2 regions of the Streptomyces sp. NPDC000151 genome follow, and region 2 is predicted to be linked to the other one. Evidence: predicted binding sites of a transcription regulator. Region 2 holds the regulator's gene; the other holds the start of a gene.
The links. Region 2 encodes HrcA, which represses chaperone genes, less so after heat shock. Its sites were predicted from a motif close to TTNGCACTCNGNNNNNCNGAGTGCNAA; they were not measured.
Positions count from the first base shown of each region.

Region 1: a site for HrcA is predicted at 2,145-2,171, ahead of groL (chaperonin GroEL). Genes of this name have one in related genera too.

Region 1 covers NZ_JBEPFC010000017.1:53,806-57,213, reverse strand. The annotation lists gene ABT381_RS08365 (PTS transporter subunit EIIC) at 1-275, shown strand, start outside; gene groL (chaperonin GroEL) at 392-2,017, opposite strand; partial or broken gene ABT381_RS08355 (cold-shock protein) at 2,306-2,510, opposite strand; gene ABT381_RS08350 (MoaD/ThiS family protein) at 2,978-3,256, opposite strand; gene thrC (threonine synthase) at 3,363-3,408, opposite strand, start outside.
Region 2 covers NZ_JBEPFC010000016.1:67,492-70,899, reverse strand. The annotation lists gene ABT381_RS08020 (MBL fold metallo-hydrolase) at 1-645, opposite strand, end outside; gene hrcA (heat-inducible transcriptional repressor HrcA) at 919-1,935, shown strand; gene dnaJ (molecular chaperone DnaJ) at 1,936-3,069, shown strand; gene ABT381_RS08005 (nitronate monooxygenase) at 3,170-3,408, shown strand, end outside.

The DNA.
Region 1 (3,408 bases), on a different contig from region 2:
TCGGCACGGCCGTCGGCTCCACCGCCATCGGCCCCTCCGGCTGGGCGCTCTTCCCCCTCCTCAAGGGCAACCACGACCTGGGCGCCACGGCCCTCATCTACGCCGTCGGCCTGCTCGCGGGCTATGTCGTCGGCTTCCTGGCCACGTACTTCTTCGGCTTCAGCAAGCAGCTGCTCGCCGACCTGAACACGGGCGCCGAGGAGGCGCAGGCCCCGCCCCCGGGTGAGGGCCGGCCGGGCACCCACGGCCCGGCCAAGGAGCCGGCGTCCGTCTGAGCCGGCGTCCGTCCGACCGACCGCCGAAAACGCCCGAGGGCGGCACCCCCGCGATGGGGGTGCCGCCCTTGGTCCGTACAGCGCTGAACAGCTGATCCGTTCCCGGAAGGGGTGGATCAGAAGTCCATGTCACCGCCCGGCATGCCGCCCGGGGCGCCGCCGGCGGCGGCCTTCTCCGGCTTGTCGGCGATGACGGCCTCGGTGGTGAGGAAGAGCGCCGCGATGGAGGCGGCGTTCTGCAGCGCGGAGCGGGTGACCTTGGCGGGGTCGATGATGCCCTCGGCGATCATGTCGACGTACTCGCCGGTCGCGGCGTTCAGACCGTGGCCGACGGCCAGGTTGCGCACCTTCTCCACCACGACGCCGCCCTCGAGGCCGCCGTTGACGGAGATCTGCTTCAGCGGGGCCTCCAGGGCCAGCTTCACAGCGGCGGCACCGGTGGCCTCGTCACCCTCGAGCTCGAGCTTCTCGAAGACCGAGGAAGCCTGCAGCAGGGCGACGCCACCGCCGGCGACGATGCCCTCCTCGACGGCCGCCTTCGCGTTGCGAACGGCGTCCTCGATGCGGTGCTTGCGCTCCTTGAGCTCGACCTCGGTCGCGGCACCGGCCTTGATGACCGCAACACCGCCGGCGAGCTTCGCCAGGCGCTCCTGCAGCTTCTCGCGGTCGTAGTCGCTGTCCGAGTTCTCGATCTCGGCGCGGATCTGGTTGACGCGGCCCTGAACCTGCTCGCTGTCACCGGCACCGTCGACGATGGTGGTCTCGTCCTTGGTGATGACGACCTTGCGGGCGCGGCCCAGGAGGTCCAGACCGGCGTTCTCGAGCTTGAGGCCGACCTCCTCGGAGATGACGGTGCCACCGGTGAGGATGGCGATGTCGCCGAGCATGGCCTTGCGGCGGTCACCGAAGCCCGGGGCCTTCACGGCGACGGACTTGAAGGTGCCACGGATCTTGTTGACGACCAGGGTCGACAGGGCCTCGCCCTCGACGTCCTCCGCGATGATCAGCAGCGGCTTGCCCGACTGCATGACCTTCTCCAGCAGCGGAAGGAGGTCCTTCACGTTGGAGATCTTGGAGTTGACGATCAGGATGTACGGGTCGTCGAGCGACGCCTCCATACGCTCCATGTCGGTGGCGAAGTACGCCGAGATGTAGCCCTTGTCGAAGCGCATACCCTCGGTGAGCTCGAGCTCCAGACCGAAGGTCTGGGACTCCTCGACGGTGATGACGCCTTCCTTGCCGACCTTGTCCATGGCCTCGGCGATGAGCTCGCCGATCTGGGTGTCGGCGGCGGAGATGGAGGCGGTGGAGGCGATCTGCTCCTTGGTCTCCACGTCCTTCGCCTGCTCCAGCAGAGCGGCGGAGACGGCCTCGACGGCGCGCTCGATGCCGCGCTTCAGAGCCATCGGGTTGGCGCCGGCCGCGACGTTGCGCAGGCCTTCGCGGACCAGGGCCTGGGCCAGGACGGTCGCGGTCGTCGTGCCGTCACCGGCGACGTCGTCCGTCTTCTTCGCGACCTCCTTGACCAGCTCGGCGCCGATCTTCTCGTACGGGTCCTCGAGCTCGATCTCCTTGGCGATGGAGACACCATCGTTGGTGATCGTGGGGGCGCCCCACTTCTTCTCAAGGACGACGTTGCGGCCCTTGGGGCCAAGGGTGACCTTGACGGCGTCGGCGAGCTGGTTCATCCCGCGCTCGAGACCGCGCCGTGCCTCCTCGTCGAACGCGATGATCTTGGCCATGTGAAGTGGTCCTCCCGGACAGGGGTGGATTGCTCCGGACCGCGCCCGCGCCCGCGACGGACGGTCTGCGTGCCGTGTGGTTCCTTGCCCCACCCGGCCTGCGGACCTCGCTGACCCGATCCAAGTTCTGTCACTCTCACTGGGAGAGTGCTAAGCCCAATGATTAGCACTCGACCCCTCCGAGTGCAAGCTTGGGAACAGAGAAGCGCCTCCGCACCCGCGCACAACGAGAGGCCCGTGCCCCCCTCAGGGGACACGGGCCTCCGTACGCTGCAGTCGGTCGGCGCTTCAGCCGGCCACGCGAACCATGTCCGCCTGCGGCCCCTTTCTGGCCCTGCGAGATCTCGAACTCGACCCGCTGACCTTCCTCAAGGGTGCGGTAACCGTCCATCTGGATCGCGCTGTAGTGGACGAAAACATCCGCACCACCGTCGACCGCGATGAAGCCGTACCCCTTCTCCGCGTTGAACCACTTGACGGTGCCCTGAGCCATTCCTAACTCCCCTATTGCTGGCCCTTGCGCAGGACCGCACTCCGCGGACCCGGGTCAGACCTCACCCCCAAGGAGGGTGTGCGCCGGAACGCGTCGACCGCCGCTGAATGTATCTGCACCGATGCCCAGCGCAACAGGTCAATCGGACGAGAATTCTGCCCACGACCATTCGCCGATTTACGGCGAAGTCTCAATAATTCTGGGCAAGCCGGGCCGGGCATAGCTCATCAACACGACAAAATGCGCACACAGTTTGGGCACATCTTGTCGCGTTCTCATATGCGTCAGGCACGCGCGCGAAGAGGATTCACCTCAACTGTATCGCCTTTAACGACATGGAATCGCCCCGTCCGCTTTCGCTGCGGACGGGGCGATTCCAGGAGTCGTATGCCGTCACCCACGAGACGGTGCACAGGGGGCGCACACGGGGCGCACAAAGGGGCGTGCGCCGGGCGACGAGAGGCTTTTCAGCAGCCGCCGGCCACCGCGGGGATGATCGAAACGCCGGCGCCGTCCGGAGTCGGCGTCTCCAGCCCCTGCTCGAAGCGCACGTCGTCGTCGTTGACGTAGACGTTCACGAAGCGGCGCAGCTTGCCGGTGTCGTCCAGGACGCGGGCCGCGATGCCGGTGTGGTTCTTCTCCAGGTCCGCGATGACCTCGGAGAGGTTCGCGCCCTCGGCGGAGACCTCGGCCTTGCCGTCGGTGTAGGTGCGGAGAATGGTGGGGATGCGGACGCTCACGCTCATGGGGTTCTTCTACCTTCCAGGTTCCGGGAAAACGAGTACAAAGGCTCCGCGGCGCGGCGGAGCGGGGAGGCGGCGCGGGCCCGCCGACGGGCCCGCCGGAACCCCACTACTTGTCGAGGCCGGCCTCGCGGAACGCGTCCAGGCTCGGGCGG
Region 2 (3,408 bases):
GTAGCGGGCGTCCTCGCCGCCGAGGGAGAGGAGCCGGTCCAGCGCGGCCGGCCAGCAGGCGGGGAGCGCGTCGGGCCCGGCCTGCGGCTCGCCCGACTCCTCGACGAGATCGCCGCAGAACACCACCTCGGGCCCGCCCGAGGTGCCCTGCACGCACACCGCCAGGTCGTGCGCGCTGTGCCCGGGACCCACGTTCGCCAGCAGGACGTGCCGGTCGCCCAGGTCCAGCGTGCGTTCGCCGCAGACCGCGTGCTGCGGGACCACGAGGGTGTCCACCGCCTCGGCCGCCGCGTCCGGGTCGGCCCCGTTCCGTACCGCGTCGGCGAGCAGCGCCTCCGGCTCGCGGCGCAGCAGCTCGCCCATGCCGGTCGCGCCGAAGACCGTCACACCCGCGAACGCCGCCGTGCCCAGTACATGATCGAAGTGCGGGTGGGTGAGTGCGATATGGGTCACCTCACGGCCCAGTACGCCACGGACCTGGCGGCGCAGCTCGGCGCCCTCGGCCAGCCCGGACCCGGTATCGACCAGGAGGACGCCGGTGGTACCGGCCACGACGCCGACCGTGGCGTCCCAGTGCGGCAGCCGGCGCCTGGCGACCCCGTCGGCGAGCCGCTCCCACCCTGCCTCTTCCCAACTCGTGCGCATACCGCGACGCTAGCCCGTATAGCGCGAAATCGCCCGCGGCCGACCGGCTGACCTGGGCGTATCCGGGGGACACGGAGCCGCCGCGGCGCGATACGGTGGCCCGCCGGGCCGCGTGCCGCGGTGCCCGGCCTTGCCCTGGCCGTGCTACCCGGCCGTACACTGGTTCAGGGTTTGGCACTCGGACCGGTCGAGTGCCAGGGACAGCCGGCCGGACCCCGGCCGGGCAGGCGGCCACAGAGGCCAGGGGAGAGCGCGGGACTGGAGGTGTACGCGATGCTCAGCGAACGCAGACTCGAAGTGCTGCGTGCCATCGTCCAGGACTACGTGGGCACCGAGGAGCCCGTCGGCTCCAAGGCGCTCACGGAGCGCCACCGGCTCGGCGTCTCGCCGGCCACGGTCCGCAACGACATGGCCGCGCTGGAGGACGAGGGTTTCATCGCCCAGCCTCACACGAGCGCGGGCCGTATCCCCACCGACAAGGGCTACCGCCTCTTCGTCGACAAGCTGGCGGCCGTCAAGCCGCTCTCCGTCCCGGAACGCCGGGCGATCCACAGCTTCCTCGACAGCGCGGTGGACCTCGACGACGTCGTGGCCCGTACGGTACGGCTGCTCGCGCAGCTGACCCGGCAGGTCGCGGTGGTCCAGTACCCCTCGCTGACCCGGTCCACCGTCCGGCACGTCGAGCTGCTGTCGCTGGCCCCGGCCCGGCTGATGCTCGTCCTGATCACGGACACCGGACGGGTCGAGCAGCGCATGATCGACTGCCCGGCGCCGTTCGGCGAAACGTCCCTGGCGGACCTGCGGGCCCGGCTGAACAGCCGGGTCGTGGGCCGCCGCTTCACCGACGTCCCGCAGCTGGTGCAGGACCTTCCCGAGTCCTTCGAGGCGGAGGACCGGGGCACGGTCTCGACAGTGCTGTCGGTGTTGCTGGAGACTCTGGTGGAGGAGACCGAAGAGCGGCTGATGATCGGCGGTACCGCCAATCTCACGCGCTTCGGACATGATTTCCCGCTGACGATCCGGCCGGTGCTGGAGGCACTTGAGGAGCAGGTCGTGCTGCTCAAGCTGCTGGGAGAGGCGAAGGATTCGAGCATGACCGTGCGCATCGGGCACGAGAACGCTCACGAAGGCCTCACTTCCACATCGGTCGTCGCAGTCGGCTACGGTTCGGGCGACGAGGCAGTCGCCAAACTCGGCGTGGTCGGACCGACCCGCATGGACTACCCCGGAACGATGGGAGCGGTACGCGCAGTGGCACGTTACGTCGGACAGATCCTGGCGGAGTCGTAAGTGGCCACGGACTACTACGCGGTCCTCGGTGTCAGCCGCGACGCCTCGCAGGACCAGATCAAGAAGGCTTTCCGGCGGCTGGCGCGCGAGCTGCACCCGGACGTGAACCCGGATCCCAAGACCCAGGAGCGGTTCAAGGAGATCAACGCCGCTTACGAGGTGCTGTCGGACCCGCAGAAGAAGCAGGTCTACGACCTCGGCGGCGACCCGATGTCCCAGGGCGGCGGCGCCGGCGGTGCCGGCTTCGGCGCGGGCTTCGGCAACTTCTCCGACATCATGGACGCGTTCTTCGGCACGGCGTCGCAGCGCGGGCCGCGCTCGCGCACCCGCCGCGGCCAGGACGCCATGATCCGGCTGGACGTGGAGCTGCACGAGGCCGCGTTCGGTACGACCAAGGACATCCAGGTCGACACGGCGGTCGTGTGCACGACCTGCTCCGGCGAGGGCGCGGCGCCCGGCACGTCGGCGCAGACCTGTGACATGTGCCGCGGGCGTGGCGAGGTCTCGCAGGTCACCCGGTCCTTCCTGGGCCAGGTCATGACCTCGCGGCCGTGCCCGCAGTGCCAGGGCTTCGGCACGGTCGTGCCGACCCCGTGCCCCGAGTGCGCGGGCGACGGCCGCATCCGGTCCCGCCGCACGCTCACGGTCAAGATCCCGGCCGGTGTCGACAACGGCACCCGCATCCAGCTCGCGGGCGAGGGCGAGGTCGGCCCCGGCGGCGGCCCGGCCGGCGACCTGTACGTCGAGATCCACGAGGTCGCGCACCCGGTCTTCCAGCGGCGCGGCGACGACCTGCACTGCACGGTCACGATCCCGATGACCGCGGCGGCGCTGGGCACGAAGTGTCCGCTGGAGACGCTGGACGGGGTACGGGACGTCGACATCCGGCCCGGCACCCAGTCCGGGCAGTCGATCCCGCTGCACGGCTGCGGCATCACGCACCTGCGCGGCGGCGGTCGCGGCGACCTGATCGTCCACGTCGAGGTCCAGACCCCGGGCAAGCTCGACGCCGAGCAGGAGGAGCTGCTGACCCGGCTCGCCAAGCTGCGCGGCGAGGAGCGGCCCACCGGGCAGTTCCAGCCGGGCCAGCAGGGACTGTTCTCGCGCCTCAAAGACGCCTTCAACGGGCGGTAGGCAGTAAGGCCGGGGGGCCGGGGTGGTCCCCCGGGAAGGCACTGCGCGGCACGGTCGCCCCGATTCAAGGGGCGGCCGTGCCGCGTGACACGATGTGGTCATGCCCACCGCGCTGACCGATCTGTGCCGCCATCCGATCGTGCAGGCCCCCATGGCGGGTGGCGCCTCGTGTCCCGAGCTGGCCGCCGCCGTCAGCACGGCCGGCGGCCTGGGCTTCCTCGCGGCCGGATACAAGACGGCCGACGGCATGTACCAGGAGATCAAGCAGCTGCGCGGGCTGACCGACCGCCCCTTCGGCGTGAACCTCTTCATGCCGCAGCCCGAGCTCGCCGACGCGGC